DNA from 3 places in the Providencia hangzhouensis genome. Region 3 is predicted to be linked to each of the others. Evidence: predicted binding sites of a transcription regulator. Region 3 holds the regulator's gene; each other region holds the start of a gene.

Region 1 (10,346 bases), 670 kb from region 3:
CATAACCACTTCCCTGAACTTCCATCATAAAATTTTCAACCGGCGAATTACTATAAGCTAAAATTAAATGATCACTCAGGGCACCATTATAAATCGCCGCTCGGCTAGGTAAGCGTGTTTTTCCTTTTGGCGGCATACCGTACAACGGATAAAGAAATTCACCTTGAGCCATACGGCGCGCCTCGATCACAGGTGTGTAATACCCTGTAAATTGTACGTTTCCATAATTATCAGCGCCTTCCATTTGGAAAGCGGTTAAATTGAAATTTGCCAATTGAGCCGGGTTCCCCCCCGCCATCAACCAGTTTTCTATAGCATGATAGGTATCGTTGTTATTTTTAAACAATCGCGGTGATGCATTTTTAATTTCATTAACTTGTTGATTAAAATCTGGCGCATTTATTGGTCGCCCCTGTACATTCACTTGATTTACTTTCTGTAAATCTTGCACTAAGCGACCATCTTTATATTGTTGGCCTTTATCCGTTGGATGGGTTTGGCATCCAGCTAATAAGGAAAGAAATACGCTGGTTACTAACCATTTTTTTACTATTTGTTTATTGACGATTTTTGTTAGCCCTATATTCATGCTCTACCACCCAAATAAATCCAACAATCCAATATGAAGCGCACAATAGCAAACCCAATTAGGGAATGAAACGTGTAAATATATTTAGTTAGGTTATTTTCCTCTCTCTACTCACTAAAGAGCAAAAAACAGCCAGACAGAACAGATTTTGTTCTGTAAATGCTAAATTTTGAAAAAAAAACACGAAAAAACTTGCATCAGATCTCATCCCGAGTATAGTGCCCGCATCGGACGCGGGGTGGAGCAGCTTGGTAGCTCGTCGGGCTCATAACCCGAAGGTCGTTGGTTCAAATCCAGCCCCCGCAACCAATTACTGATTAAATCAGTAAAGTAACAAAAAATCTGCAGTATAAAGTCGTAAAAATTCAGTCGCGGGATGGAGCAGCTTGGTAGCTCGTCGGGCTCATAACCCGAAGGTCGTTGGTTCAAATCCAGCTCCCGCAACCAATTTTTTACCTCTTCAGTCGCGGGGTGGAGCAGCATGGTAGCTCGTCGGGCTCATAACCCGAAGGTCGTTGGTTCAAATCCAGCCCCCGCAACCAATTCTTTCAAATGCCCTTTCTAATTCAATTACCTTTTTAGTACCACTATAATAAATTCTATTTTACCCATCGATAAAAACAAAAAAAGGCGACTCACACACGTTTATCACCTTTCTTTATTTTAATCTGATTTAAATTAATTAGTTGCGAATTGCTAATGCACCGCCATTACGGAAATAAGCTTTTACCCCTTCAAAAATGGATTCTGCCATTTGTTGTTGGAATTTAGCTGTTTTCAATTTCCGCTCTTCTTCTAAATTACTAATAAAAGCCGTTTCAACGAGAATTGATGGGATCTCTGGAGCCTTCAACACCGCGAACCCGGCTTGGTCAACTCTATTTTTATGCAACTTGTTAACTTTTCCCATCCGTTTTAGTACTTCATCACCAAATTTCAAACTGTCGTTAATCGTCGCTGTTTGCACGAGATCAAACATCGTATGGTCGAGATACACATCTCCACTTTTACTCACACCGCCCACTAAGTCCGCTTCGTTTTGTGTTTGTGCTAGGTAGCGAGCCGTATTACTGGTCGCACCTTTCGTTGATAGCGCAAAAACAGAAGAACCGCGGGCTGAACGGTTAGTAAATGCATCTGCATGAATTGAAACGAATAAATCAGCCTGCATTTTACGTGCTTTCGCCACTCGGACTTTTAACGGAATAAAGACATCTTCATTACGAGTCATATAGGAACGCATTTTAGGGTCTTTATCTATCAAAGCTTTTAAGCGCCGTGCGATCTGTAAAACCACATCTTTTTCACGTGTCTTATATTTGCCTATCGCACCAGGGTCTTCACCACCATGCCCTGGGTCGATCATAATAATAATGGGGCGATCCGTTCCTGCTTTTCCAGGCTTCTTCGCTTGAGCAGGCATGCTTTCCTCAAGATCACCTTTATTATAATCCTCAAGTAATGCCAATAGAGGATCATCATTGGTGTCAACACCTTTACCTGGATAAAAATCAAGAACTAAGCGGTGCTTAAATTCCGCAACAGGGGCCATCGAGAAGAATTGAGGACTAACTTTATTTTTAACTTCAAATACCAAGCGAACCGTTTTCGGATCAAATTGCCCAACTCTAACCAGTTTAAGGTAAGGATCACGTGTTTGAATTTGGGTTCCCATATCCTTTAATACATTATTTAACTGCACCCCTTCAAGATCGACCACAATACGCTCAGGGTTATTAAGCACAAACTGGCGGTACTTCAATGGAGTACTAGATTCCAATGTTACCCGGGTATAGCTGGATGCAGGCCAAATGCGCACAGCCACCACGCTGCTACTCGCAGAAAAACCGAATGGGCTAATGCTCAGTAACATAACTGCAGCTGCGCCCTGAATAAAACGACGCTTCGATGGGTTGTGATCTTGGTGACTCATCAATAATTCCGAACCTAGAACTGAAAAATAAAGTGATTTTAGGATAATTGCTAATAATTAGACTTGAAATACGCACTCTAACTAATCATTTGCACTCTGTCATTAAGAATATATCAAAGCATCTATAGAGTTACATTAATGAGTATAACCTAATCATACCGAGAGAAAATATTTGTGAGTGACTTTCTGTGTCAATTTTATGCAATTTAATTTTCGTAGAGTATATCTAGTTAAATTTAGAGATATGTAAACGATAAAAATAAAAATGTTACTTTTTTTATCCCATCTTTTACTTGATATTTCCCAACAAAAAGAATAAAAATACATTATTAACGAATAAAAATTCAATTAAGAGGGTTGTTATGAAAGAGCGCAGCACCGAGTTGGTTGATGAGTTTCGCCATTCGGTCCCTTATATAAACGCCCACCGCGGCAAAACATTCATTATTATGCTTGGTGGTGAAGCGATTGCGCATGAAAATTTTCCTAGCATTGTCAATGACATAGGATTATTGCATAGTTTAGGCATCCGAATTATTGTCGTTTATGGTGCTAGGCCTCAAATTGAGGATATCTTAGCTGAACACAAATATGATGCGGTTTATCATAAACATACTCGTGTAACAGATGCGAATACACTTGAATATGTAAAACAAGCTTCTGGAGCTTTACAATTAGATATCACGGCTCGGTTATCTATGAGCTTAGGTAATACCCCGCTTCAAGGCGCACATATTAATGTGGTTAGTGGTAATTTCGTTATTGCTCAACCTCTAGGGGTTGATGATGGCATTGATTATTGCCACAGCGGAAGAATCCGCCGTATTAATGAAGAAGCCATTAATAATCAGTTAGATAATGGTTCCATTGTGTTGATTGGGCCGGTTGCAGTCTCTGTCACAGGAGAAAGTTTTAATCTGACCTCTGAAGAAATTGCAACTCAATTAGCAGTAAAAATGAAAGCGGAAAAACTGATCGGTTTTTGCTCCTCACAAGGTGTAGTAGATAAAGAAGGCAATATTTTGTCTGAATTATTCCCAAATGAAGCAGAAAACCGTATTCAAGAGCTGGAATCTGAGGGCGATTACTACTCAGGAACCGTGCGTTTTCTACGTGGAGCCGCAAAAGCTTGTCGCCGGGGTGTCCGCCGTAGCCACCTATTGAGCTACCAAGAAAATGGTTCTTTAATTCAAGAATTATTCTCTCGCGATGGTATTGGTACCCAAATAGTCATGGAAAGCGCGGAACAAATCCGCCGTGCAAACATTAATGATATAGGTGGAATATTAGAACTTATTCGCCCATTAGAGCAGCAAGGGATTTTAGTTAGACGTTCACGTGAGCAATTAGAAATGGAAATTGATAAATTTACCATTATTGAACGTGATAACTTAGTCATCGCTTGCGCGGCGCTTTACCCTTACCCAGAAGAAAAATTAGGTGAAATGGCATGTGTCGCTGTTCATCCTGATTACCGTAGTTCATCTAGGGGAGAGGAGTTACTGCACCGTATTGCCGTACAAGCAAAACAATTTGGTTTAGACAAGCTATTTGTACTAACAACTCGTAGCATCCATTGGTTTCAAGAGCGTGGTTTTACCCCCGCGGAGATTGAGATGTTACCAATGAAAAAACAGGCTTTATATAACTACCAGCGCCGCTCTAAGATATTGATTTTAGATTTAAAAAACCAAGCTGATAAGTAAATATTAGAATATTCAAAATGATTGCTATTTAGTCAATTACTTTAACCCCAAACTATACAAGGATGCATAGTTTGGGCTATGGCTTTAACACAAATGAATAGCCACTAAGCTATCTGAATAACCCTTGCTTTCTCACACAAAGGAATGGAGTCTAAATGCGGTTGTATTGCAGCTTTCATCTCAGCGAAAGAAGTACCATAAAAATAAAATGCCGTTTCTGTCGGGCCATCCCAGACCCCATGAATACTCCCAATATCTTCCACTGCTTCATCTAGAGTATCGAATACTTCATTGATATCCCCATTTTCATAAACGTCATCAGCGAGCTCTGTCCCGTTGAAATAAATAGCCATACCTTCATCTGAGCCAAAATCGATTCGAACATCTTCGCCATGAATGAATAAACGAGAGCCCTTTGGAGCTAACATTGAAGAAAAAAGTTGAATAATTAAACTGATATTTTCGTCACTAGCTTCTTCAAGTGCTATTTCTATATCGCATTCTTGCGCTTCGCCATTATCACTTAATAATGTTCCACCACCTGTAACATGGATATTTTTACCCATGCTTTTCATGACTTCATTAAATGCATCTTCTAAATCACCACGCCTAATCGGTTCAAGTCTTGCATTTAATGTTACTGTAATTGCCGTCATTGCTTGCTGGTTATCCATCTCATTACCTTTACTTTTGGGTTAAATATTCACGTAACTTACATATAAACTAGTCACATTAATTGGGTCGCTAAACCACTTCGCCGCTTGGTTGGTGTTTCAACTGCTCGACGTAATACCTTTGGGCTGCCATAAAGAGATAGCTCTTTTTTAGCTCGAGTTATCGCCGTATACACAAGCTCACGGGTCATTACGGGAGAATATACATTTGGTAAAACTAATGCGGTATGAGCAAACTCCGAACCTTGTGATTTATGAACGGTCATTGCATAAGCTGTTTCATGTTGTGGAAGTCGGTTAGGTTGTACCCCACGAATAGTCCCATCTGGAAATTGAAAATAGGCTCTCAGTGTATTTTCTTCATCCGGTAAAATGATGCCTATATCCCCATTAAAGAGTCCTAATGGGCTGTCATTACGGCTAATCATAATTGGCCGGCCTGCATAGTGTTTATTCAATAAATTATATGGACGGTTTATTATCCCTTGCCTATGAAATAATTTTTCCAATTTATCGTTAAGGCCAATGACGCCAAAAGGGCCTTCTCGCAGAGCTGTTAGTACCCGATATTGGTTAAATTTTTTCAAAACTTGCTCAGGATCTTCTTTATTTTTAACCGCTAGTAGATATTCCTTATAATTTTCAGCGGCATCTAATAAAATTTTCGCGTAATCATCTGCGGTTTCTTGAATATAACTATGTACATCTGGCCGCTGCTGATTTAGTAACTGTTGAACTCTAGAAACATTACCTTCATTTACAGCAAAAGCGAGTTGGCCAATCCCTGAATCTGCCGAAAAACGGTAGCTTTTACGTAGCAGACATAGGCTATCACGAATAATTGGGCCGCTTGGTGATGCATAAGATTCAACTGAATGCCCTGTTAACTCCGAAAGTTGGGACGCTCTTTCTGCACTATAACCGTTATCAGCAAACTGACAGATATCCCCTAATACTGCCCCTGCCTCGACTGAGGCTAATTGGTCTTTATCACCTAGAAATATTAACTTTGCATTTTCAGGTAATGACTCAAGTAATTTGCTCATCATGGGTAAATCTACCATTGAGGCTTCATCAATAATCAATACATCAAGAGATAAACGATTATCTCGGTTATAGCGAAACTGCTGGCTCTCAGGTTGAGCCCCTAGTAAACGGTGCAATGTTTTTGCATGATTAGGCAAAACAGCACGTTCTTCATCGGTTAAAGGCATTTTTTTCATCGCCTCTCCGAGGGACTCCGTCAACCTAGCTGCAGCCTTACCGGTTGGAGCCGCCAACTCTATTCTAATTTTATGGTGATACTTAGTTTCAAGTTTAATTAATGCAGCAAGGATACGTGCAACTGTTGTGGTTTTTCCTGTTCCTGGCCCCCCTGATATAATTGACACCTTACTCGTTACAGCAACTGCTGCTGCAACTTTTTGCCAATCTATATCATCAGTAATGGGAAATAAGCTGTCTAGTACATTCTTAATTTGAACATTATTTTGCTTATCTATTAATGTATTAGAGAAAAATTTCGCAACATACTGCTCATATTGCCACATCCGTTGAAAATATAAGTATTCCCCTGAAAGCACCAAAGGAGAGATTTTGTTTTCTGTTGATAATGACACTGCATTTGCTTGTCTGAGCGTTTGATAGAGCTCTTGCTCACTCGGCTCTCCCATTTTTTGCCAAAACGCAGTTGCTAACTCTGGGTGCCTTCCCGCAAACAATTTGTCGGGGTCAACATCCGCCAGTGCTAGGCAAACGTGCCCAGCCATAGTTTCTGCGCTAAGGAGTGCTGCAATCATAAGTACTATAGGATACTTATCATCAGAAATGCTGTAAGCAAATTGCACATCTAGAGGTGTAAAGATATGCTTCTCAATAGCTTGATTAAATAGGGATTTCATTAAGTTGCTTCCCCTTGCTGAACATTTTTAAATAAGCTATCTAACGCTTCAATAAAAGGCTCTATAGGGCGATAAAAGAAAATGCCGTTACTTGAGTGAATATTATCTATGCCTCGTAAAAATAAATAATAAACGCCACCAAAATGAGTTTCATAATCATAATTAGGCATTCTTTGCTTGAGGTAACGATGTAACGCTAACGAATATAGTTGATATTGCAAATCATAGCGGTGGTCTATCATCGCTTCAGCCATGGCTTCTTGGGTATAAAAACTGGCATCTTTCCCTAAATAATTTGATTTATAATCAAGAAGATAAAATTTGCCTTTCCAGTAAAAGGTGAGGTCAATAAACCCCTTTAAAATACCTTGAACTCTCTCAAAATTTAGCGGAGGACAACGTTGTGATAATGGGTCATATTGGTGCGTTATCTTATCTAAATGACTGGCACTCAATAGGGAATCAATAGGGAGATAAAACTGCATTTCATCCAATTGGTCTTGAGCCTGTAATGCAGATAAACATAACCCGTCTTCTGATAGTGGTGCCTGTACAATTGCATTCAGCCATTCTTGCAGCATCGGTGCCCACTGTATGTCAAACCCTGAGGATTCAAGTTTTTCAGACAACCATTCTTGAGAAATATGCCCACTAAAATCAATCTCCTCCATCAAGTTATGCAAAAATGTTCCCGGTGATGCACCTTTAGGAAATTGATGAGGAGTTAGGATAAGAGGCTCGTCTTCCTGTTGCTCCACATCAACACTAGCCTCAATATCCATATTAGGGGCTAATGAATTAGCAAATTGCAATGCTGAAACTGATTCTTCTGCTTCAGTATGGCTTGAACCATAACTTAACCCCGAATAGCTGGTAACACGCCAGTGGTCATTAAAATGACGAATCACTGCTCTTGCCGATAAGTTTACGCTATCATTTTGTTCTAATAGCACGCGTTCCGACTTAGGTTGATTAATCACTGCAACATCAATAACGTCATTGCTAATTTCAGCTAGCATGTCGTTCAATAGTAGGCTATCTCCTGCTTGCCCTTTTTGGATGACGTAACCCAGCGCAGATAAGTGTAAATCGGTTTCACCACTTTTTTTTCTGTTACCTTTAATTAATGGTGCAATACCGACACTACAGTGATAGATAGCCCTTGTGAGTGCTACATATAATAAGCGTAGGTCTTCTGCTAGACGCTCTTCATCAGCTAGAGCAACATTTTCTTCACTATCGTTTAAATCTAGCCGTACTGCATAATCCGTTCTATCGTGATATAAACCTTTAGATTGGGGTAGAAAATTGCTCGCAAAAGGCAACCAAACAATCTTATATTCAAGGCCCTTAGATTTATGTATGGTACTGATCTGCACCAAATGTTTATCACTTTCAAGACGCATTTGTTGTACGTCAGATTGATGATCAGGATGGGCAATTTGTTGCGCTAGCCAACGTGTTAGTGTGTGCTCACCTTCAAGCTGTAATGACATTTCTTGTAACAGCTCACCAATATGCATCACATCCATTAAGCGACGCTCTCCATCAGCACCTGATAACAACGTTTCTGCAATTTGCCTCTGCGCCATGACCATTCTAAGCATGGGGAGCACGCCTCGTTTTTGCCACACCATGCCATAACGAGCAAATTCATCTACAATTTTTTCCCACGATTTTTCATCATGGTTTAGGTCATCAATTTGTTTAGCGGTTAAACCCAATATTCCTGTCGCCAATGCACTGCGCAAAACACGTTCTTTTTCCGGTGTTAAAACTGCCTGTAGTAACCACAGTAAATCTCTCGCTTCCGGTGTTGAAAATACACTTTCCCGATTAGATTGAAACACAGAAGGGATATTTAACCGATTTAAAGCATCACGAATCAATACAGCTTCACGTCGGCTACGAACCAACACAGTAATATCAGAAGCTTCTACAGGAGTATGTGCTCCTTTATTGTCAAAATAGCTACTACCCTGAAACCCGCCTTGTAAATATTGTGCGATTTGCGCTGCACATTGTGAAGCTGTTGCTTGTTCATATTCAGCAACTGAGACACCTTCTGCTTCCACTTGCCAAAATGTAAGTGCTTTGACCACTTCGCCATCATGAATAAGTTTTTTACCGCTATTTTGCTTAGCGAAATTAACGGGTTGAAAAGGAATTTGCTCAAAAATAAATGGTGACTGACAGCGGCCAAATAAGTGATTAATAGCTTCAACCATATTTTGCGATGAACGATAGTTAGTCTCTAATGTGTAGTGAGCACTAACTTCATTTTTTGCTTCGATATAGGTGAAAATATCTGCGCCCCGAAAAGCATATATAGCTTGTTTAGGGTCGCCGATGAAAAGTAATGCGCTGTCATTAACTTCCCGATAAATTCTTTGAAAAATACGGTATTGCTGTGCATCTGTATCTTGAAACTCATCTATCATCGCAACAGGAAAGCGTTGACTAATAGCTTGAGCTAAAAATTTCCCACTTTCTTGAGCAAGAGCACCGTCTAAACGGGTCAATAAATCATCAAACCCCATTTCACCACGATTATGTTTTTCATTAGTAATCGCTCCCCTCACCTCTGAAATGGCCAGTGGAATAACCAGATCTTTTAGAGTTAATGATTGAGAAAGTAGCTCATCTATACTTTGGAAAACAATATGTTCTGGCCCTAAGCCACTTTTTGATTTTTTATGTAATACCGTTTGTGAGAAACGTTCAAGATCTTTAGGAAGCTGATAATCTTCTGTTTTTTCTTGAGCCCATTCGCCTATTTTTATCAGCCATGTAGGTAGAAAACGAGTACTATAACTTCGTTTATCCACATCTGAATCAGCGATAAGCTTCTCAAAATCCGCTGAGTTTTCTAACCAGGCCGTTTTAACTGACTCAATTAACAAGATTAGCCGCTGATGCCGTTCTTCTAGAGTTTCTACTTGTTTCGGTTGGTTAATAATTAAAGGAATGTCACCCTGCAAGAAAGGTTTAATCTCCGAAAGTAATGCTTCAGGACTAGTCCACAGTGACTGAATGACTTTCGTCATGGAGTAATTCAGAGGATAAAAATGGCGGCGCCAAAAGTCTGCACAAGCTTGTTTTTGAATCGGAAATTCATCTTGAATCATTGTTTGTTCGAACAATACTCCCGACTCAAATGCATTATGAACTAGCATTCTTTGGCAAAAACCATGGATAGTATATATCGCGGCTTCATCCATTTGCCTTTCCGCTGCCTGCAACCATTGCGCAGCGAATTTTCTTTGGGATTCCCCCGAAAGCTCAGCTAATAATTCAAGATACTCAGGCTGCGACTCGAAACCAACGCCATTTCTTAAGCAAACTAAGCGCATATCATGAATACGTTGACGAATACGTCCCCGTAACTCATTCGTCGCAGCCTCAGTAAATGTTACAACTAAAATTTCTTCAACACTTAACGGCCTAGGAAACGCATTAACGCCTCCCAGACCTAATAAAAGCCGCAGATAAAGTATACCAATTGTATATGTTTTACCCGTTCCTGCAGATGCTTCAATTAAC
Region 2 (10,346 bases), 180 kb from region 3:
TTTGGTTTGCAACTGGTACGTATTGATGTGCGCCAAGAAAGTACTCGTCACACTGAAGCCATTGCAGAGCTCACTCAGTATTTAGGGTTGGGTGATTACTCGCAGTGGTCAGAAGAGGAAAAACAACAGTTCTTGCTGGAAGAACTACAATCTTTACGCCCACTTATCCCGCAAGATTGGCAGCCGAGTGCAGAAACACAGGAAGTGTTTGAAACTTGTCGAGTGATTGCGAAAGCCAAAAATGATTCTGTTGCGGCTTATGTTATTTCAATGGCGAAAGTCCCATCAGATGTGTTGGCGGTTAAATTACTGCTAAAAGAGAATGGGGCGTCAGTCCGCTTACCCGTCGCGCCACTATTCGAAACACTGGAAGATTTAAATAACGCAGAAAGTGTGATGACCAAGCTGTTAAGCATTGAGTGGTATCGCAACCTTATCGATGATCGCCAAATGGTGATGATTGGTTACTCTGATTCTGCTAAAGATGCAGGGGTAATGGCGGCTTCATGGGCACAGTATCGCGCGCAAGATGCACTGATTAAATTGTGTGAGAAAGAAGGTGTCACACTGACATTATTCCATGGGCGTGGCGGCACAATTGGACGCGGTGGTGCGCCTGCACATTCTGCATTACTTTCTCAACCGCCGGGTAGTTTAAAAGGAGGGTTGCGGGTAACCGAGCAAGGCGAGATGATCCGTTTTAAATTCGGTTTGCCGCAAGTTACCATTAGCAGCCTTGCGTTATACGCCAGTGCTATATTAGAAGCGAACCTTTTACCGCCACCAGAGCCAAAAGATGAGTGGAAGTCCGTGATGGATTCGCTATCTGATGTGTCTTGTGCGATGTACCGTGATTATGTACGTGAACAACCGGATTTTGTGCCTTATTTCCGTGCCGCAACACCGGAGCTAGAGCTAGGTAAATTACCGCTTGGGTCGCGTCCTGCAAAACGCCGCCCAACTGGTGGTGTGGAAACTTTGCGTGCGATCCCATGGATTTTTGCATGGACGCAAAACCGCTTAATGTTACCCGCATGGTTAGGGGCAGGAGCGGCGCTAAAACATGTCATTGAGAAAGAAGGCAAACAAGCCATTCTTGATGAAATGTGGCAGCAGTGGCCATTCTTTAATACGCGTATTGCGATGTTAGAAATGGTTTATGCAAAAGCAGATTTATGGCTGGCGGAATATTACGACCACCGCTTGGTGGAAGAGCGCTTATGGCCATTAGGGCAAAAACTGCGTGACCAGTTATCTGAAGATATTAAAAGCGTGTTGGCGGTTTCAAAAGATGAAGCGCTAATGGCGGATTTACCTTGGATAGCGGAATCCATCGCATTACGTAATGTTTATACTGACCCATTAAATGTCTTACAAGCAGAGCTTTTACACCGCTCCCGCCAACAAGAGCAGCCCGACCCACGTGTCGAGCAAGCCTTGATGGTGACGATTGCTGGTGTGGCAGCAGGCATGCGTAATACGGGTTAGTTTGTTGATTTTTAAAGTACTTGAATAATATGAGGGCTACCAAATGGTAGCCCTCATTATTTTTACGGGTTATTACGAGTTGGATGAACCATCGTCTGGTTTATCATGATGAATCAAGTGATACGCAGAACGAGCTCGAGGGTGAATAAAGAAATGGTTAGCTGGCGCATTATGCGTTTTGATATGCACCATAGAGACATTAGTTTTCTTACCTTGTTTGTTATGGAAAGCATAAATTACAAAAGGCAGTAAGAAAATAATCACAAAGCTAACCGCAAGTAACGTCACATAGGTGGTATTGCTCGCACCATTCGGTAAAGAACTCGGTGGGAAGAATGAAATCACAAAGGCTAAGATAGAAACAATTAGGCCGACTAACGCAATGAGAAGTTTAATGCCTTTACCTCCCGGTATATTGAAGACACGTTTTTTCTCTGGTTGTTTGCAAACTAACTGCATATAACCTAAAAATAGCATGAAATAGCTACATAAATAGATAACTACCGTTAAGGCTAGAGCAATAAGGAATGACATATTACCACCGCCCCCAGTATTGGTGAGGACGATAATCGCTACTGTTGTGATCAACAACTGCGAAATCACCAGTGTTACCGGTACGCCATTTTTATTCACCTTGGCAAAGCCTTGCGGCAGAATACCTTTCTGTGCCGCGACATACATCCCGCGGGATGGCCCCACAATCCAAGAAGCAATCTCAGCCAGCACGCCAAGCAATAATAGTGCCGCAATAATTCTCACTGCCCATTCAAAGGATGAATTAAAGTGTGTGACAAGCACATTGAATGTTTGTACCACACCAGCAGATAAATTAATTTCACTGTTTGGGATCACCGCTGCTACCGATAACCCACCAATTGAGCTTAAACAAATTGCCGCTATCATGAGTAAAAACATCGCTGCGGGGTAATCTCGACCGGGGTTTTTCATTTCATTAACGTGAGTTGCTGAAGCTTCAACACCCATATAGCTCAAAATAAAGGCGACAAATACCACGAGTGTGCCAATTTTGGTGAAATCAGGAATAAAGGTTTCAGTACTAATTTCAATGGCCAATGGAGAGCCGCTGGCTAAATAGCTGATCGCTAGAAAGACCAAAATTAGCGCTGGAAGCAAGATGCCTGCGAAAAAACCGACTTTCGCAATCGTGGCAGTATATTTAGTTCCGCCAAATTGGGTGAAAGCCAATACCCAGAGAATAACAAGTGCCCCTATCGTTTTAGTGATTGGGTCTGTATTTAGTTCTGGCCAATTCAAAATATAAGACAGTGCCCCTAATACGAAATACAGCATAGGAATGAAGCCAATCGCAATTTGTAAATAACCAAATGAAATAGCGGCAAATCCCCAACGTTCGCCTAATGTATTAGAAACCCATGCAAATACACCACCTTCCTCCCAACCTTCTACGGTTGCCATTTCTGCGGCACACAATGCGACAGGAATAAACCACAATAATCCTCCTAATAGCAGGAAAAATACGAGGCTAAAGCCAGATGTTGCAAATGTTGGATATTCATAAACGGCCATCACCATTGATGCAGTGATGGCAAAAAAGCCAAGTAGTGTCAGTTGCTTTGCGGCTGGAGCTGTCGTTGTTGCCATACGAGTTCTCCTCAAATCGATAAACAATCTGCCTTTTCAGGGCGGATCTCAGTAGGAGCCAAAGAACCTAAGGCTCTTTGGCTCGTTAACAACACAATCATGAATAAAAGAATTAACTGTGATTAAAGCCGCCGCCTTCTTCTTCTGTTAGCGGTTTATTGACGGGGTGCTTATCGAAATACTCTAAGGTGCGTTTGAAGTCATCAATGAGTAATGCGGCTAAATCTAAACTAACCCCATGACGCACTAGAATACGTTGAATAACAAGGTCTTCACGGTTTGCTGGCATGGAGTAAGCAGGAACTTGCCAGCCACGGCTACGCAGTTTGTCTGCGATGTCATAGAGGGAATATTTGCTGGTGGCGGTGCCTTCTTTCAGTTTCCATGCTAATGCAGGGATACCAGTTTGGCTATCACCATCAAAAATCATTTCAAATGGCCCTAATTTTTCAATTTCACGGCTGAGGTATTGTGCAGTTGCATAGCAAGCGTTGTGGATTTTTGCATAGCCTTCGCGACCCAGTCTCAAGAAATTATAATATTGAGCAATGATTTGACCGCCAGGGCGAGAGAAATTCAGTGCGAATGTTGGCATATTACCGCCTAAATAATTCACATTAAAAATCAATTCTTCTGGAAGGTCTTTGGCTTCACGCCAAATAACCCAGCCAGCGCCTAATGGCGCCAAACCAAATTTATGGCCTGATGCATTAATGGATTTTACACGTGGTAAGCGGAAATCCCATTCTAAATCTGGTGCACAAAATGGAGCTAAGAAGCCGCCACTAGCACCATCCACATGGATAGGAATATCCAGTCCAGTTTCTTTTTGTAGTTTATCGAGCGCATCGTGTACAGCTTTTACGGGCTCATATTGGCAGGTAAATGTCACTCCAAGGGTCGGTACGACACCAATAGTATTTTCATCGACACGTTTGAGCACCTCTTCCGGTGTCATGATGAGGCGGTCACCTTCAAGAGGGATCTCTCGGAGTTCAACATCGAAATAACGAGCAAATTTGTGCCAACAGATTTGAACTGGGCCACAAATTAAATTAGGTTTATCGGTCGGTTTTCCTTTAGCGGCTTGTTTTTTGCGCCATTGCCATTTTAGCGCTAGCCCACCAAGCATTGCAGCCTCTGAGGACCCGATGGTTGAGCAACCAAGGGTATTTTCTGCATCCGGTGAATTCCATAAGTCCGCTAACATATGTACGCAGCGGTTTTCAATTTCTGCTGTTTGTGGATATTCGTCTTTATCTATCATGTTTTTGTCGATAGACAAATCCATCAAATCACGAATTTCATCATCCACCCATGTCTGGCAAAATGTTGCTAAGTTTTGGCGTGAATTCCCATCTAGCATTAATTCATCGCGTACTGCACTAAATACATTACGTGGTGCTTGTTCTTTCAATGGAAACTTGGTTTTTGGTAATGATTTGGATAATTCTAATGATGCGTAGACATCATCCATTCCACTGTGTTTTGAATTTAATGCATTATTACTCATGTTTTAATTCCTCAATGACCATGTGGTAATTAAATACTATTAATCTTGAGCTCAATATTAAATATACGCCGTCTTTTTAAAAATTCAAAAGTGTTCAAATAAAAAAGATAATTTAATGAAAACCGTCATAATTAGAAAGTAACAGTAGAGTGAATGATGGTTTATGGTTATTTTGGTTATAGATAATTTTTCTCAATAGCTGATTGTGTTCATAAAATGATGCTAAAAACCACTCAATTTAACTAAATTGTTACATTTTTATGGTTTTTATTTCTATGTATTTAGCTTTTTAGTTGTTTTTATTTGATTTTATATGGGCGAAAAATGTAGTGGAAATAAATAAATGTTCATAAAAAACTAATATTTCAATAATGTTAAGTTATGTAACTTTTATTTAAACCCTGATTTTCATAATGTTTAAAGTTAATTTATACCGTTAACCGTTAAATATAATTATTGTGGCAAAATGAATTTGAATATAAAGAAAATAATAGCATGAGTTATATTGTGGAAAAGTAGTTCGCGAATCTAACTAGTTTAGATATCACGTTAATATATTTACCTTAAAGACACTGGTTCTTTTTTAAACAAGAAATAACTAGTTCTAGCTATTTGATATTTTTTTCTGGAGAAATAGAAGATATTTATAAGTATAGAAGAAAATAGCAAAGGGATGAGGCAAAATATTCGCCTCATCCGACTAAATTAAGGCCTAACTCCCAAAGTATGGCAGATAGCATAGGTGAGCTCAGAGCGGTTCAGCGTGTAAAAATGAAAATCTTTCACGCCTTCACGGCTAAGAATTTTGACCATATCCATGGCGATTGATGCGCCGACAAGGTTACGGCTCTCAGGGTCGTCATCTAACCCTTCGTACATTTTACTCATCCATGCAGGAATGCGTACGTTAGTCAGTTTGGCAAAGCGCTCGAGTTGACGAAAGTTAGAGACGGGTAAAATCCCCGGCACGATTTCCACATCAATACCTGTCGCGACGCAGCGGTCACGAAAACGTAAATAGCTCTCAACATCAAAGAAAAACTGAGTGATTGCACGGTTAGCTCCCGCATCAATCTTCTTTTTTAAACTAATTAAATCGGCTTGAGCGCTTTTGGCTTCAGGGTGAACTTCAGGGTAGGCCGCAACAGAAATATCAAAATCCGCTTCACTTTTTAACAGCTCGACTAGATCAACAGCATACATATCTGGTTTACGGCTGTTGTCAGGTAAATCACCACGCAATGCAACAATATGGCGAATACCATTATTCCAATAGTCACGAGCAATGGCTTTCAGTTCATCAGGGCTTGCATCAATACACGTTAGGTGAGGGGCTGCAATTAAACCGGTTTTATCCTTAATATCTTTGATGATACTGTGCGTTCTGTCGCGTTCGCCGGAATTCGCACCATAAGTCACAGAGACAAATTGAGGTTTCAGGTTTTTGAGCCTATCAATAGATTTCCATAGTGTCTGCTCCATCTCTTCACTGCGAGGTGGGAAAAACTCAAATGAAACATTAATTTGGCCATCTAACTCAGCTAAGTTTTGATTTAGCGCTTCGCGCTGATTTGCGTGAAAAAAACTCATACCCTGTAACCTCGCAATTTGCAAACTAACTATTTTTTGTACGTTATTATATCCATTTGTGCGTCTATACGTTTAGACGTCCAAATAGAAATTACCAGATCGGTACCAATAGTCAATACTTAAATTAAATTATGACGCTGAGGTTTTTTCAAAGGCAACAGGAAAATAATTCATGATAAAAAACGCGACCCTGTTCAGTGTCGCGCTTAAATCGATGGCTAGTCAGATTTACTCAGTGAAACAGAAGTGCTCAACCATTTGGCTAATTAATTGGCGAGTAGGTTCAATAAAGCGCATATCGATAAATTCATCAGGCTGATGTGCTTGCTCAATAGAACCAGGGCCAAGAACCAACGTCGGGCAGAGCTCTTGGATAAACGGCGCTTCAGTACAGTAATTCACGGTATCCGCTTTTTGCCCCAACAACTGTTCAATTACTGCCACCATCTTGTGGTCCGTTGGGCATTCATAGCCAGGGATCGGCGGATGCATGGGCTCGATCGCCAAGCGACCTGGCCAACGGGCACTAACAGGCTCAAGAGCTTCATTGAGTAGTTCATCTAAGTCCTGCAAAGTCAGGCCGGGGAGTGGGCGAATGTCCATGTGTAATTCACAACAACCACAAATTCGGTTGGCTGCATCACCGCCATGAATATGACCAAAGTTCATCGTCGGGTAGGGAATGACAAATGCAGGGTTGTTAAATCGTTCTTTTAACGTATTTCGTAAGTCCATCAAATGGGAAATAGACTCATGCATTAATTCAATGGCATTGACCCCACGTTCTGGGTCACTAGAATGCCCCGATTGCCCAGTAATGCGGATAGCATTTGATAAATGTCCTTTGTGCGCACGAATCGGTTGTAACGACGTCGGCTCACCAATAATCGCAAAATCCGGTCTTAGCGCGGTACTGGCTGCAAAATAACGTGCGCCAGCCATCGATGTTTCTTCATCCGCAGTGGCCAATATATGCAGTGGGCGTTTGAGCTGAGTTAAATCCATATCGCGTAACGCATCAACAATAAAAGCAAAAAAGCCTTTCATATCTGCGGTTCCGAGCCCATATAACTTGCCGTCATGCTCTGTTAGCTCAAACGGGTTTTTACTCCAACGTCCATCATCAAAGGGCACGGTATCGGTATGGCCGCATAGCATCAGCCCACCATTTCCTTCACCAATAGATGCAAGCAAATTATATTTATCTCGCGTTTCCGGCACAGGTTGAATGTTGACCGAAAAACCTAACGTCTCCAGCCACCCACCGAGAAGTTCCACTAGGGCTTTATTGCTCTGGTCCAAATGAGAATCAGTCGCACTAATCGATGGAGTCGCAATTAATTGACGATAAGTCTCAATAAATGCAGGTAATTTAATATTCACTGTTGACAGCCTTTATCCATAATAGTATCAATATTCATGCACTTTATTTGAATAAAAATACACATTAAACTGTTTGGGTCACGAGTACAAGGTAGAAAGCATATGTTGAACACACTCATTATCGGGGCCAGTGGCTATACTGGAGCAGAATTAGCCGGTTATTTGCAACGCCATCCTGAAGTTAATCTTCAAGGATTGATGGTATCGAAGCAAAGTGCGGATGCAAATAAACGTTTTTCTGATTTACATCCTCAGTATAAAGGCATCATAGACCTTCCCGTTCTGCCATTAACCGATGTCGCAGAAGCAGCGGAAGGTATTGATGTTGTTTTTCTTGCCACTGCACATGAAGTAAGCCACGACATAGCCCCTCAGTTTCTTGAAGCGGGCTGCGTTGTGTTCGACTTATCGGGTGCTTATCGTGTTCAAGATCCTGCGTTCTATACGCAATACTATGGCTTTGAACATACAAATACTGAATGGCTAATGCAAGCAGTTTACGGTTTAGCAGAATGGCAGGCCGATAAAATTCGTCAAGCGCAACTGATCGCAGTACCAGGGTGTTACCCAACGGTTTCCCAATTAGCACTTAAACCATTGATTGAAGGCAATTTGCTAGATGAAGCTATGTGGCCAGTGATTAATGCCACCAGCGGAGTCTCTGGAGCAGGCCGTAAAGCCTCGATGACTAACAGCTTTTGTGAAGTGAGTTTGCAACCTTATGGCATCTTTACTCATCGCCATCAGCCAGAAATTGCGACTCACTTGGGAAGAGAGGTTATTTTCACACCACATTTAGGCAATTTCTCTCGAGGCATCCTTGCAACGATTACGTGCAAAGTAAAAGCGGGTGTTTCGGCAGAAAAAATCACACAAACGTTTAAAGATGCTTATCAAAATAAACCGTTAGTGCGGTTATATGAAAAAGGCGTTCCTGCATTGAAATCGGTAGTGGGGACACCGTTTTGTGATATTGGCTATGTATTGAATGGTGAACACCTGATTTTAGTAGGTACAGAAGATAACCTACTCAAAGGTGCGGCAGCACAAGCCGTTCAGTGCATGAATATTCGTTTTGGTTTTGCTGAAACTCAGTCTTTATTTTAAGAAGGATTAACCCCATGCAACCCTTAGTGATTAAATTGGGCGGAGTGTTACTTGATAGCGTCGAGGCACTTGAAAAATTATTTACAGCGATTCAAACCTATCGGCAAGCACATCAACGTGAGTTGGTGATTGTACATGGCGGTGGCTGTTTAGTTGATGAATTGATGCAAAAACTGCAATTACCTGTTGTTAAAAAGCAAGGGTTACGAGTCACGCCAGCAGACCAAATCGATATCATTACAGGGGCATTAGCGGGTACGGCGAATAAAACATTACTGGCATGGGCAACGAAGTATCAACTTCCAGCCATAGGGCTTTCTCTCGGTGATGGGCAAAGTGCCACAGTGACTCAATTAAACGAAGAATTAGGTCACGTCGGTGATGCCAAACCTGGCGATGCGAACTTATTGAAATTATTGCTGGGTGCGGGCTATTTACCCATTATCAGCTCTATAGGTATCACACCAGAAGGTGAGTTGATGAATGTAAATGCGGACCAAGCTGCAACCGCTATCGCCCAAGCCTTAAACGCAGATTTGGTTTTACTGTCTGATGTGAGCGGTATTTTGGATGGTAAAGGCCAAAAAATTGACGAAATGACGACGCAAAAAGCGCAAAAGCTCATTGAGCAGGGAATTATTACCGATGGAATGATTGTGAAGGTCAATGCGGCGTTAGACGCTGCGGCAGCCTTACAACGCTCTGTTGATATCGCAAGTTGGCGTCATGCAGAACAACTTCCCGAGCTGTTTAATGGAACAGCAATCGGAACACGGATCTTGGCATCATAAATGAGCCATGGAATAACTATATTAATTGAGCGGATAGGTACGTTATGAAAAAGGGCATTAAAAAGATTGTATTAGCATATTCAGGTGGCCTGGATACATCAGCAATTATTCCATGGCTAAAAGAAAACTATGACGATTGCGAAGTCGTGGCCTTCGTTGCGGATGTGGGGCAAGACCGTGAAGATTTAGTAGGCGTAGAGAAAAAAGCTCTACAATCAGGTGCATCCGAGTGCTATGTCGTCGATTTACGTGAAGAGTTCATCAAAGAATATATTTACCCTGTATTGAAAACGGGGGCGCTATATGAAGGTAGCTATTTATTAGGTACGTCAATGGCTCGTCCAATCATTGCTAAAGCGCAAGTTGAAATTGCCTTAAAAGTGGGTGCAGATGCTGTTGCCCATGGCGCAACAGGTAAAGGTAATGACCAAGTGCGTTTCGAAAGCACCTATACGGCATTAGCACCACAGTTACAAGTGGTTGCACCATGGCGTGAGTGGGACTTACGTTCCCGTGAAGCGCTGCTCGATTATCTGAAAGAGCGTAATATTCCAACAACAGCTAGCCTTGAAAAAATCTACAGCCGTGATGAAAACGCATGGCACATTTCTACGGAAGGTGGTGTTTTAGAAAGCACATGGAATGCTGCAAACCAAGATTGTTGGGTATGGACTGTCGATCCGCAAGATGCACCAGATGAAGCTGAATTAGTTACCGTTGGTGTCAAACACGGTGAAGTCGTTTCGGTAAATGGTCAAGCATTGTCTCCACTTGGCTGTTTAGAAGCATTAAATACTTTAGGTGCAAAACATGGAGTGGGCCGTATTGATATCGTTGAAAACCGTTTAGTG
Region 3 (10,346 bases):
ATCAGGCATTAATAAATGATCACCTGTTTTCAATGTTGTCAGCAATGCCAACACAATCGCGCCTAAACCAGATGGTGAAAGCACCGTCCCTTCGGCTCCAGCAAGAGCGGACCAAGCTTGCTCCAATTGCTTAATTGTTGGCGTGCCCGCTGTACCATAATTAAATTCCGCCCTATCATTGATTAAGGCATCAACAGTTGGAAATACGACCGTCGAACCGCGATAAACGGGAGCATTTACAAAACCAGCTTGCTTAGCAGGGTCTCTCCCTAGCTGGGTGACTTGTGTATCAACATGAAATTCAGATACCGCTTTTTTCTTCATGAGATCCTCTCAACAACATCATTATTTATTCGAAAAATTTAAAGAATGGAGATAGGCATAACAGCACACCAAAGAAAATGATGAACCACACTGTTGGGCCTTTAAATTTGTGTAATGCCGGAACTTTGTAAACCAGATAGCAAGGAATTAAGCAAGAAACGATACCAAATAATGGACCGCCAAGTTGCATGAAAAACAGAATAGAAAACCGTGTTGAAACCCAAAACCACAGTGCAATGATAACGCCTAAGCATACCCCATAATGTAGCACAGTTTGGTTAATGCGTTCTTCAGGAATAAATCGACTCAATAGATTGACAACAATGCCTTTTATTGCTTCTTGGAAGCCTAAATAAATTCCTAAGAATGCCGTCAAGATTGCAAAAATATTGAGTAATGCGGTCATCACTTTCACTATTGCCCCAGGTATCACTTGAGCAGCAATCGCTAATGCTGAAATATTTTGTTCAAAGGCCGATACGGCTTGCTCATGGCTAATTGAGAAAGTAAAAGAAAAAGCAAAAAACAAGACTGCAACGGCGAGAATAATATACGCAACACGGTTAGCGCGTATTGCTCGGTATGTCGCGATACGCTTATTACTTTCTATTTTACGATACGCAATGTTCATGGGGCTCAATATTTGCACAAACAATATAGAAAATAAGGTAAATGGTAGTGTTAAAAAAACATCTCTCATAAATGGGAGAAAATCAGGAAATGCTGTGATATTGGCAAAATTCCAATATGGAACCATCACTATACCAAGCAGTACGATAATACCGAATTTTACAATAACCATTGGACCAGAGACTTTAAACAGTAACCGCTCCCCTTGTGCAGCAATTGCGACTAATACTGAAATAATAATCAACCCATACCAAACAGAATCAGATAATAGCCCTTCCGTTAATCCAAACGTTTTAATGTAAGAAGCACTATCGAAGGTGACCGCCAGCGAGTAAGAGAACATTCCATGCAATAACATCAAAAAATAGGCAATCCCTAATGCTATCCCCCAGTTTTTACCTAAATATTGTGTAATAACACTGGCGTAGTCATTACATTCTTCAGATTCAGATAATGTTCTGAGATATAAATTTTGTAGCCAATAAATTGCTGGATAAGAAAGTATTGTTGCAGCAATAAAGACCCAAATACCTTTGATACCAATTTGCACAGGCATAAAAACAATCCCTGAACCAATTGCCATACCAATGCATAAAATAACCCAACCAACATCATATTTTGTAAAGGGGATCTTTTTTGTATTAATCGGATTATCTGCACTTGCCTGAATACTATTAGACATAGTCTATTCCTCAACGTTATAGATTTAATTATTAAAAAAGTTAGGAACAACAATATTGTGTAGAAGCTACATTTTTTTTTAAAACTGGTGTGGCATGAGTAAACTGCGATAAATTCACAATTATAGTATGCTGGAATAAACGGGTTTAATAGGGCATGACAATGCTAATAAATAAAAACACTTTTGCGTTTAAAGCAAAAATTGACAGCTACGCGATTTTTCGGCATTTAGAGTTATTCATCAAAATCGTCGAGTGTAATAGCTTCAGCCTGGCTGCAAAGAAGCTGAATGTAACGCCATCATCAGTTAGTCGAGGCCTTCAACAACTCGAAGATCAATTGGGGGTTGTACTCCTAAAGCGCACAACGCGAAATTTTATTTTAACAGACGCAGGGCGCTATTTATTGCAACGATCGCAAAACTTATTGGCCGATCTCGATGACTCACTGGTCAATACCGCCAGCTTCTATCAACATGCTCAAGGGCAATTAAAAATTACCTGTTCTATTGCATTTGGAGTTTGTCATTTAATGCAAATATACAGTGAATACCGAGAAACCAATCCTAAAGTGAGTTTGTCTGTTGACCTTAATGACGAACTTATTAATTTAAATGAAGTTGATTTCGATATTGCATTACGAATTACCAGCCACCCACCTGAAAACTTTGCATTACGGAAAATTTGTAATATTAATTGGGTATACTGTGGAAGCCGTACTTATTTCGAACGATATGGTATTCCTCAATCCCCTGCCGATATTGCATCACACAATTGTTTAATTAATCCAAATATTCCTGACACCTGGCGCATGACGGATAAAGACGGTAGCGCATATCCTCTAGAAATTAATAATATGATTGAGGTAAATAGTAGTTTAGGGTTATTAGAGGCAGCACGCTGCCATCAAGGTATCGTTTGTTTACCTACTTATATGCTAGGCAATTATATTGAAAACGGAGAGTTGCTCCCTGTCTTATTGGATTATGACCCTAAATCCACCCCATTTGCCCTATATGCTTTATACCACCCAGCCCATACACACTCACCTAAAATCAGGACATTTATTGATTTTTTAGTAGAGAAAATACCATCAGATCCGCATTGGGACCATTGGATGCGACAGCATGCTTCATGATGACTTACCCAATAAAAAAGGTTGAGTTCTAAACGAAACTCAACCCTTCACATTCACTATTAGGAAAAATTAATTGGCATTAGCCATTAATGAATTTTTCACCTAATTCGATATCTGCTTTTAATACATCTAGCATGTCTTTCAGCGCTTTCTCTTCAAATGCGCTTAATTTACCGATTGGTAAATGCTTTTCGATACCGTTTTTACCTAAAACAACTGGTTGTGCGAAGAAGCGAGCGTGTTCACCATCACCTTCAGTGTAAACACATTCAACTACATTGCTTTCGCCTTGGAGACCACGAATTAAAGATAAACCTAAACGTGCGGCTGCTTGGCCCATAGATAAAGTTGCAGACCCGCCACCCGCTTTCGCTTCAACGACTTCTGTACCTGCGTTTTGAATACGTTTGGTTAACGCGGCAACTTCCTCATCAGTGAAGCTAACACCTTCAATTTGAGATAACAATGGCAGAATAGTCACACCTGAGTGGCCGCCAATAACAGGCACTTCAAGGTCATTAACATTTTTGCCTTTCAGCTCAGCAACAAACGTATTAGAACGAATGATATCTAACGTCGTCACACCGAATAAACGGTTTTTATCGTATACTCCTGCTTTTTTCAGGACTTCCGCAGCGATAGCAACGGTGGTATTCACTGGGTTAGTGATAATACCAATCAATGCCTTAGGGCAGGTTTCAGCAATTTGTTGGATCAGATTACGGACAATACCCGCATTGATGTTAAATAAGTCAGAACGATCCATACCTGGTTTACGTGCAACACCCGCAGAAATAAGAACAATGTCAGCACCTTTCAATGCAGGTTTTGCATCTTCGCCGGCAAAGCCTGTCACTTTAACATCAGTTGGGATATGGCTTAGGTCAGCAGCAACACCTGGAGTAACTGGTGCGATGTCGTAGAGGGAGAGTTCTGAACCTGCTGGGAGCTGGTTTTTGAGAAGAAGGGCGAGAGCCTGACCGATACCACCTGCTGCACCTAGGACTGCAACTTTCATTCTGAAACTCCTTAATTTGTACTTTAAAAAGATATCACTTTATTTGTTATACACTTAACACATTACGTATAAAAAACAATTTGTTAACAGATAGAGAGAGAGTTTAACGCAAGAGAACTTGTTTATTAATTGCCAGTATTCTAAACAAATTCCTTATCTGTTAATGAGATAACGGGCACTTTTTTAACAAATAGTTTTTCAGGGTATTGCATTTCGCACAATAAGTTGTTTTTAGTGTATATTATTCAATCAAAAATATTTTTATTAACAATAAATTTACAGCAGACATCTGAAAAATTCATTGTTCTATTATGCTAATTTTTCATTCCCACAATTTACGATAAATAAATACTTCTGACTATCAGCTCGAAACAAGCTTATCTAACTTTAAGTTATTCACTGGTTATAAAATCATCATAACGCAATTTTGTTGCATAAAAATGCACTTTTACGGATAATACAACTTGGTTCAATGCAAAAGAATGGGTTAATTATGCGCACTCCGTCTAAACAAGAAGACTTGGTTAAGGCTTTTAAAGCCCTACTTAAAGAAGAAAAATTTAGCTCGCAAGCTGAGATCGTCACAGCTTTGCAAGAAGAAGGCTTCGAAAATATTAACCAATCAAAGATTTCCAGAATGCTTACCAAATTTGGTGCAGTTCGCACCCGTAATGCAAAAATGGAAATGGTATATTGCCTGCCTACAGAGCCTGGTGTCCCTACCGCTACCAGTCCACTCAAAAACTTGGTTTTGGATATAGACTATAACCCTTCTGTTGTCGTGATCAGAACTAGCCCTGGTGCTGCACAGCTTATTGCACGTTTGTTAGATTCATTAGGCAAAGCTGAAGGGATTTTAGGTAGTATTGCTGGTGATGATACTATCTTCTCAACACCAGCAAATAATTTCACCACAAAAGAACTGTATGAAGCGATTCTAGCGTTATTTGAACAAGAGCTTTAATCTATTGATATACATTAGCTTAAGAGGGAAATTGATTTCCCTCTTAAGTTGTTGACAAAGCGGGATAAAAGCGTGGTTTTTCCCACTTTGTGTTATCAGCCGAAAATCAATAAATTGATTTTCCTAGTTTATTTTCAAAACCTATTCGACTTGCTGCCAAACATAATATGTTTGTCAGCAGTCTGAGAGGGAAATTGATTTCCCTCTTATTGTTTTTGTCTGTTTCTATTCTATTTTGAGACATCATTTTGCTATTTGATATTTTCCGTAACTTCATACACTACGGCTTTCACTTCCTAATGCCAATTGCCTTTGGTTACCTATTTTGGCGAAAAAATTGGAAACTAGCGGCCCTGATTATGATTGCCACGATGGCTATCGACTTAGATCATCTGCTAGCTGATCCGATTTTCGACCCAGAGCGCTGTGGCATTGGTTTCCACCCACTCCATTCCTTTTGGGCTGCGGTTGTCTATGTCGTATTATTATTCATGCCATCATGGAAACTTAAAGCCATTGCTGTTGGTTGTTTATTCCACCTTTTTACTGATTCAGTAGATTGTTATATGGGAAGTTTAAAAAAAGAAATGAATAGTCCAATAACATTAAGTCTCGTCACAGAACAGTGCCCATTGGGTATGCCAAACATAAAAAAACCCCAGTAATCATAAGAATCACTGGGGTTATCAAATAGCTAGCTAAGAGAATTTAATCATCTCGCTCTGTTTCTGCTTTCGCTTTCAAACCTGCGAGCAATTTGCCATGAATGCCACTAAAGCCACCGTTGCTCATCACCAAAATATGATCGCCCGGTTGTGCGGTTTCAATAATCATATTGGTAAATGCCTCAATATCTGCACTCCAACGCGCGGGTTGGACGCATTTTTCAGCGATGTCTGTCACCATCCAAGGGATATTGGCGGGTTGGAAAAGAAACACTTCATCTGCACGGCCAAGCGCAGGCGCAATATCATTTTTATTGATACCCATTTTCATCGTATTCGAGCGAGGTTCGAGCACCGCAAGAATACGTGAAGTTCCCCCAACTTTGCTGCGAAGTGCTTCTAACGTCGCCAAAATAGCAGTTGGATGATGTGCGAAGTCATCGTAAACACTGACACCATTTTCAACGCCTCGTAGCTCAAGACGACGACGTGCATTGATAAAACTATCTAAGGCGAGACAAGCTTCTTTTACTGGAACGCCCACATGGTGAGCCGCTGCAATCGCCATCAATGCATTTTGGATATTGTGGTTACCCACTTGTGACCAAGTGACTTCTCCAACTTTTTCTTGTTGGTAATACACCGCAAAATGGCTGCCATCGTGGCTGAGCTTCTCAGCTTGCCATCCGCCATGCTCCCCGCCCACCAGCTCTTGTTCACTCCAGCAGCCCATTCCAATCACTTGTTTTAAATGATTGTCGTTGTCCGGTGTGAAAATTTTGCCACTGGCGGGCACAATACGTACAAGATGATGGAACTGTTTTTGAATCGCTTCGAGGTTTTCAAAGATATCCGCATGGTCGAATTCAAGGTTGTTCAATACCAAGGTTTTCGGGCTGTAATGAACAAATTTAGAACGTTTATCGAAGAATGCACAGTCATATTCATCAGCTTCGATGACAAAAAACGGGCTTTCACCAATCTTAGCGGAGACATCAAAGTTACCTGGGACACCGCCGATTAGAAAACCTGGCTTGTAACCGCAGTCTTCTAAGATCCACGCAAGCATCCCCGCGGTGGTCGTTTTTCCATGGGTCCCCGCCACAGCCAGTACCCAACGTTCCGGTAACACATAGTCATGGAGCCACTGTGGGCCAGAAGTATACGGCAAACCTCTTTCTAATACGGCTTCAACACAAGGGTTTCCACGCGTCATTGCATTACCAATCACCACCATATCCGGTATTGGGTCAAGCTGAGCCGGATCATACCCCTGAATAAGCTCAATCCCTTGATTTTCAAGCAATGTGCTCATCGGTGGATACACATTGGCATCCGAACCCGTCACTTTATGTCCTAAAGAACGAGCCAATATTGCTAAGCTTCCCATAAAGGTACCGCATATACCTAAAATATGTATGTGCATTCTTTTTCATCCAATTAGCATGAGGTTGGTCACTATTCTACCCATCAAAAACAGGTTTATAAATGCATTAACCTATTAATCTTTTTTTTATTTAGTTAAACTCTTCCCGCGCGAGGGTAAATGCCCCGCAAAACCTCTGTCAATTTTATTCAGGACCTTCGTCATGAAAACATTAGGCGAATTCATCGTCGAAAAGCAACAAGATTTTCCTCATGCAACAGGTGAGCTGACTTCTTTATTATCAGCTATCAAACTGGGCGCTAAAATTATCCATCGTGATATTAATAAAGCTGGACTTGTCGATATTCTTGGCACTAACGGTGTTTCGAATATTCAAGGTGAAGTTCAGATGAAGCTTGACCTGTATGCAAACGAAAAACTGAAAGCGGCTTTAAAAGCACGCGGAGAAGTCGCCGGTATCGCCTCTGAAGAAGAAGATGAAATTGTCATTTTCGAAGGAGACCGCGCAGAAAACGCAAAATATGTTGTTTTAATGGACCCACTTGATGGTTCTTCAAACATCGATGTAAACGTTTCCGTTGGAACAATTTTCTCAATCTACCATCGTATCACGCCAATTGGCCAACCGGTTACAGAAGCGGATTTCCTGCAACCTGGTAACCGCCAAGTGGCTGCGGGCTACGTGGTTTACGGTTCATCAACGATGTTGGTTTACACCACTGGTGTTGGTGTACATGCGTTTACTTACGACCCATCATTGGGCGTGTTCTGCTTGTCTCATGAAAAAGTGATGTTCCCATCAGAAGGAAAAATGTACTCCATCAATGAAGGTAACTATATTAAGTTCCCGATGGGTGTTAAAAAGTACATTAAATATTGCCAAGAAGAAGATAAAGCAACAAATCGTCCGTATACCACGCGTTATATCGGTTCTTTGGTTGCAGACTTCCATCGTAACTTGCTCAAAGGGGGAATTTATATTTACCCAAGTACGGCAAGCCATCCAAATGGGAAACTGCGCCTTCTGTACGAATGTAACCCAATTGCATTTTTAGCAGAACAAGCCGGTGGTAAAGCCAGTGACGGAGCAAACCGCATTTTAGATATCATACCTAGCGAATTACACCAACGTGCGCCGTTCTTTGTCGGAACTGAGTCGATGGTAGAAAAAGCAGAATCATTTATGCGTGAATTCCCTGACACGGAATAATCTAATTCATTAATTATAAGGCGGGGCTTCCCGCCTTTTTTGTCCCTTTTTTTCACCAACTAGTGAGTTTTGTCCCCTTTTACGGCTATAATGTCCCTCACGCTATCTACTCTATTATTTAATTTGCCTAAAGGCGGCAATAAATGCGATGCCAGCGACAAATTAAAATGAGTAAATTCATTATTCACACAAAGGATACATTTAAATGGGCCTGAACAATGTACCGGCAGGTAAAGATCTGCCAGAAGATATCTATGTTATCATCGAAATCCCTGCGAACGCAGATCCTATCAAATATGAAGTTGATAAAGAGTCTGGTGCGCTGTTTGTAGACCGTTTCATGTCAACAGCGATGTTCTATCCATGCAACTATGGTTACATCAACAACACCCTGTCTTTAGATGGTGACCCAGTTGATGTATTAGTTCCAACTCCATACCCATTGCAACCAGGCTCAGTCATCCGTTGCCGTCCTGTTGGCGTACTGAAAATGACTGACGAGTCTGGTGAAGATGCAAAATTAGTGGCTGTTCCGCACACTAAATTAAGCAAAGAATACGATCACATTAAAGATGTGAACGACCTGCCAGAATTACTGCGTGCTCAAATTACTCACTTCTTTGAACATTACAAAGATTTAGAAAAAGGTAAGTGGGTTAAAGTTGATGGTTGGGAAGACGCGGCATCTGCAAAAGCAGAGATCATCGAATCTTTCGAACGCGCTGCAAAAAAATAATCCCCCTATAGGGAGATTATGAAAGCTCTGGTTAATACCAGGGCTTTTTTTATGGGTTATAATCAGTTAATTAATCTATAAAAAACGCCAGCTATCATAGCTGGCGTCCTGTATAACTATAGCATTCAATATAATATTGGATAGCTACTTTTCTTCATCACGTTTCAACCAGTCGCCACTTTTTATTTGGCGTAGACCATCAACGGAATGTTTATATAGATAAATCCAAGCGTTACCATACGGCGTTGGGATGAGCTCCCTCACATAGTCTTGAGAATTTTTCTTTAGCTCATCTAACTCTGTCAAAATGGACGGGTTGATTCGATAAACTTCGCACTCTATCGCCCCATCCCCTTTGACAACCGCTGGATAATATCCAAGATCATACAGTTCATAGCCTTCTAGCTTATGCTCACCAAGTAGCTGAGCATAAGTCATCCAGTGATGATTTCCTTGCTTTTGTCTTAAGCTGCCATAAACAATTACACGCATAATCTAAAACTCAAATTGGTAAAGGAGATCCAATGCCTGATTAACACCAGACACAGCTTCTAAATACAGTTTTGGCATCAATCGATAACGTAAAGTTAACGTCGCCAATGAGTCAAAGATACCAACTCCATACTTCACTTGTAAATCATTAGTGATCTTACCACTTACAACGACTTGAGAACCATCCCCCACACCTTGGGTATCGACGGCTAAATCAGAGACCCCAAATGTCTCACCAATTTTGCCCACGAGTTGCCCACTTTGTGCTACACCTAAGCCTATTAACATAGATGTCATTTGTGAACCATTTGCGTCCCCACTGTCTAAGCCCTCTCCTCTTAATAAGTAAGACAGCGCTTCTTGTTGTGTTTTCGCCGGTTCAGAGAATATTTCTACTTTCGGTTTATCTGCAAGCCCAGTGACCTTCACCCCTGCAATCACGCCATCTGCCGTGTTGTCTGGGTTACGTATAGCTTCTAAGTTTAAGAATGGTTGGTCCGCAGGGCCTGAGAACTGAATTTGCCCCTTACGTACAATCAAATCTTGCCCATAAGCACGGAAACGACCAGCTGGAATATCCACCTGACCATTGATGTGCAAGCCATGGATATTTTGAACCACTTTCAATAAACCCGTCAGGCGCGCTTTTAAGCCAAACGCATCCAATCGAACATCGTTACCAATTTTAATATCCAAATTGGTCTGAATAGGAATGGATGGCGCTTTTTGTTCAATTGGCTGTAAGTTGCTATCTAACATCACCACATCTGAAGATGCGCTTACCGCCGACTCAGGGAGCTCTTGAACAGTAATTCGAGCCCATGGAATATTGACCGTACCATTTAACGTGAGTACCGAAGGTGATGCATCAAATACAATATCCGGTTGAACATCAATTTGGATCATCGGCGGTAAAGAAACACGGAGGTTATTACCTCGCGCCATGATTTTTGCACGCCATGCATCAATATTGCGCCAATCTGCGTCACCATCAATGTTCAGATAGCCCTCTGGCGTGTTTATCTGACCATTCATGACTGAGCTCGTGCCGTTGAAATTAACACCTAAATGACCACTTTTGATATCAAACGGGATCATTGCA

The links. Region 3 encodes ArgR, which controls arginine synthesis, uptake and breakdown. Its sites were predicted from a motif close to ANTGAATAAAAATACANT; they were not measured.
Positions count from the first base shown of each region.
Region 1: a site for ArgR is predicted at 2,833-2,850, ahead of argA (amino-acid N-acetyltransferase). Genes of this name have one in related genera too.
Region 2: a site for ArgR is predicted at 7,644-7,661, ahead of argC (N-acetyl-gamma-glutamyl-phosphate reductase). Genes of this name have one in related genera too.

Region 1 covers NZ_CP135052.1:3,516,225-3,526,570, forward strand. Annotated here, with positions in the region: gene mltA (murein transglycosylase A) at 1-589, opposite strand, end outside; tRNA gene PZ638_RS16015 (tRNA-Met) at 822-898, shown strand; tRNA gene PZ638_RS16020 (tRNA-Met) at 960-1,036, shown strand; tRNA gene PZ638_RS16025 (tRNA-Met) at 1,055-1,131, shown strand; gene amiC (N-acetylmuramoyl-L-alanine amidase AmiC) at 1,272-2,522, opposite strand; gene argA (amino-acid N-acetyltransferase) at 2,885-4,228, shown strand; gene PZ638_RS16040 (hypothetical protein) at 4,333-4,902, opposite strand; gene recD (exodeoxyribonuclease V subunit alpha) at 4,956-6,803, opposite strand; gene recB (exodeoxyribonuclease V subunit beta) at 6,803-10,346, opposite strand, start outside.
Region 2 covers NZ_CP135052.1:4,358,207-4,368,552, reverse strand. Annotated here, with positions in the region: gene ppc (phosphoenolpyruvate carboxylase) at 1-1,488, shown strand, start outside; gene gadC (glutamate/gamma-aminobutyrate antiporter) at 1,561-3,111, opposite strand; gene gad (glutamate decarboxylase) at 3,224-4,624, opposite strand; gene metF (methylenetetrahydrofolate reductase) at 5,330-6,214, opposite strand; gene argE (acetylornithine deacetylase) at 6,443-7,597, opposite strand; gene argC (N-acetyl-gamma-glutamyl-phosphate reductase) at 7,700-8,704, shown strand; gene argB (acetylglutamate kinase) at 8,719-9,495, shown strand; gene PZ638_RS20055 (argininosuccinate synthase) at 9,540-10,346, shown strand, end outside.
Region 3 covers NZ_CP135052.1:4,182,611-4,192,956, forward strand. Annotated here, with positions in the region: gene metC (cystathionine beta-lyase) at 1-324, opposite strand, end outside; gene PZ638_RS19130 (amino acid permease) at 350-1,537, opposite strand; gene PZ638_RS19135 (LysR family transcriptional regulator) at 1,798-2,772, shown strand; gene mdh (malate dehydrogenase) at 2,852-3,790, opposite strand; gene argR (transcriptional regulator ArgR) at 4,284-4,754, shown strand; gene PZ638_RS19150 (DUF6122 family protein) at 5,003-5,419, shown strand; gene mpl (UDP-N-acetylmuramate:L-alanyl-gamma-D-glutamyl-meso-diaminopimelate ligase) at 5,463-6,845, opposite strand; gene fbp (class 1 fructose-bisphosphatase) at 7,009-8,016, shown strand; gene ppa (inorganic diphosphatase) at 8,222-8,752, shown strand; gene PZ638_RS19170 (gamma-glutamylcyclotransferase family protein) at 8,897-9,244, opposite strand; gene tamB (autotransporter assembly complex protein TamB) at 9,248-10,346, opposite strand, start outside.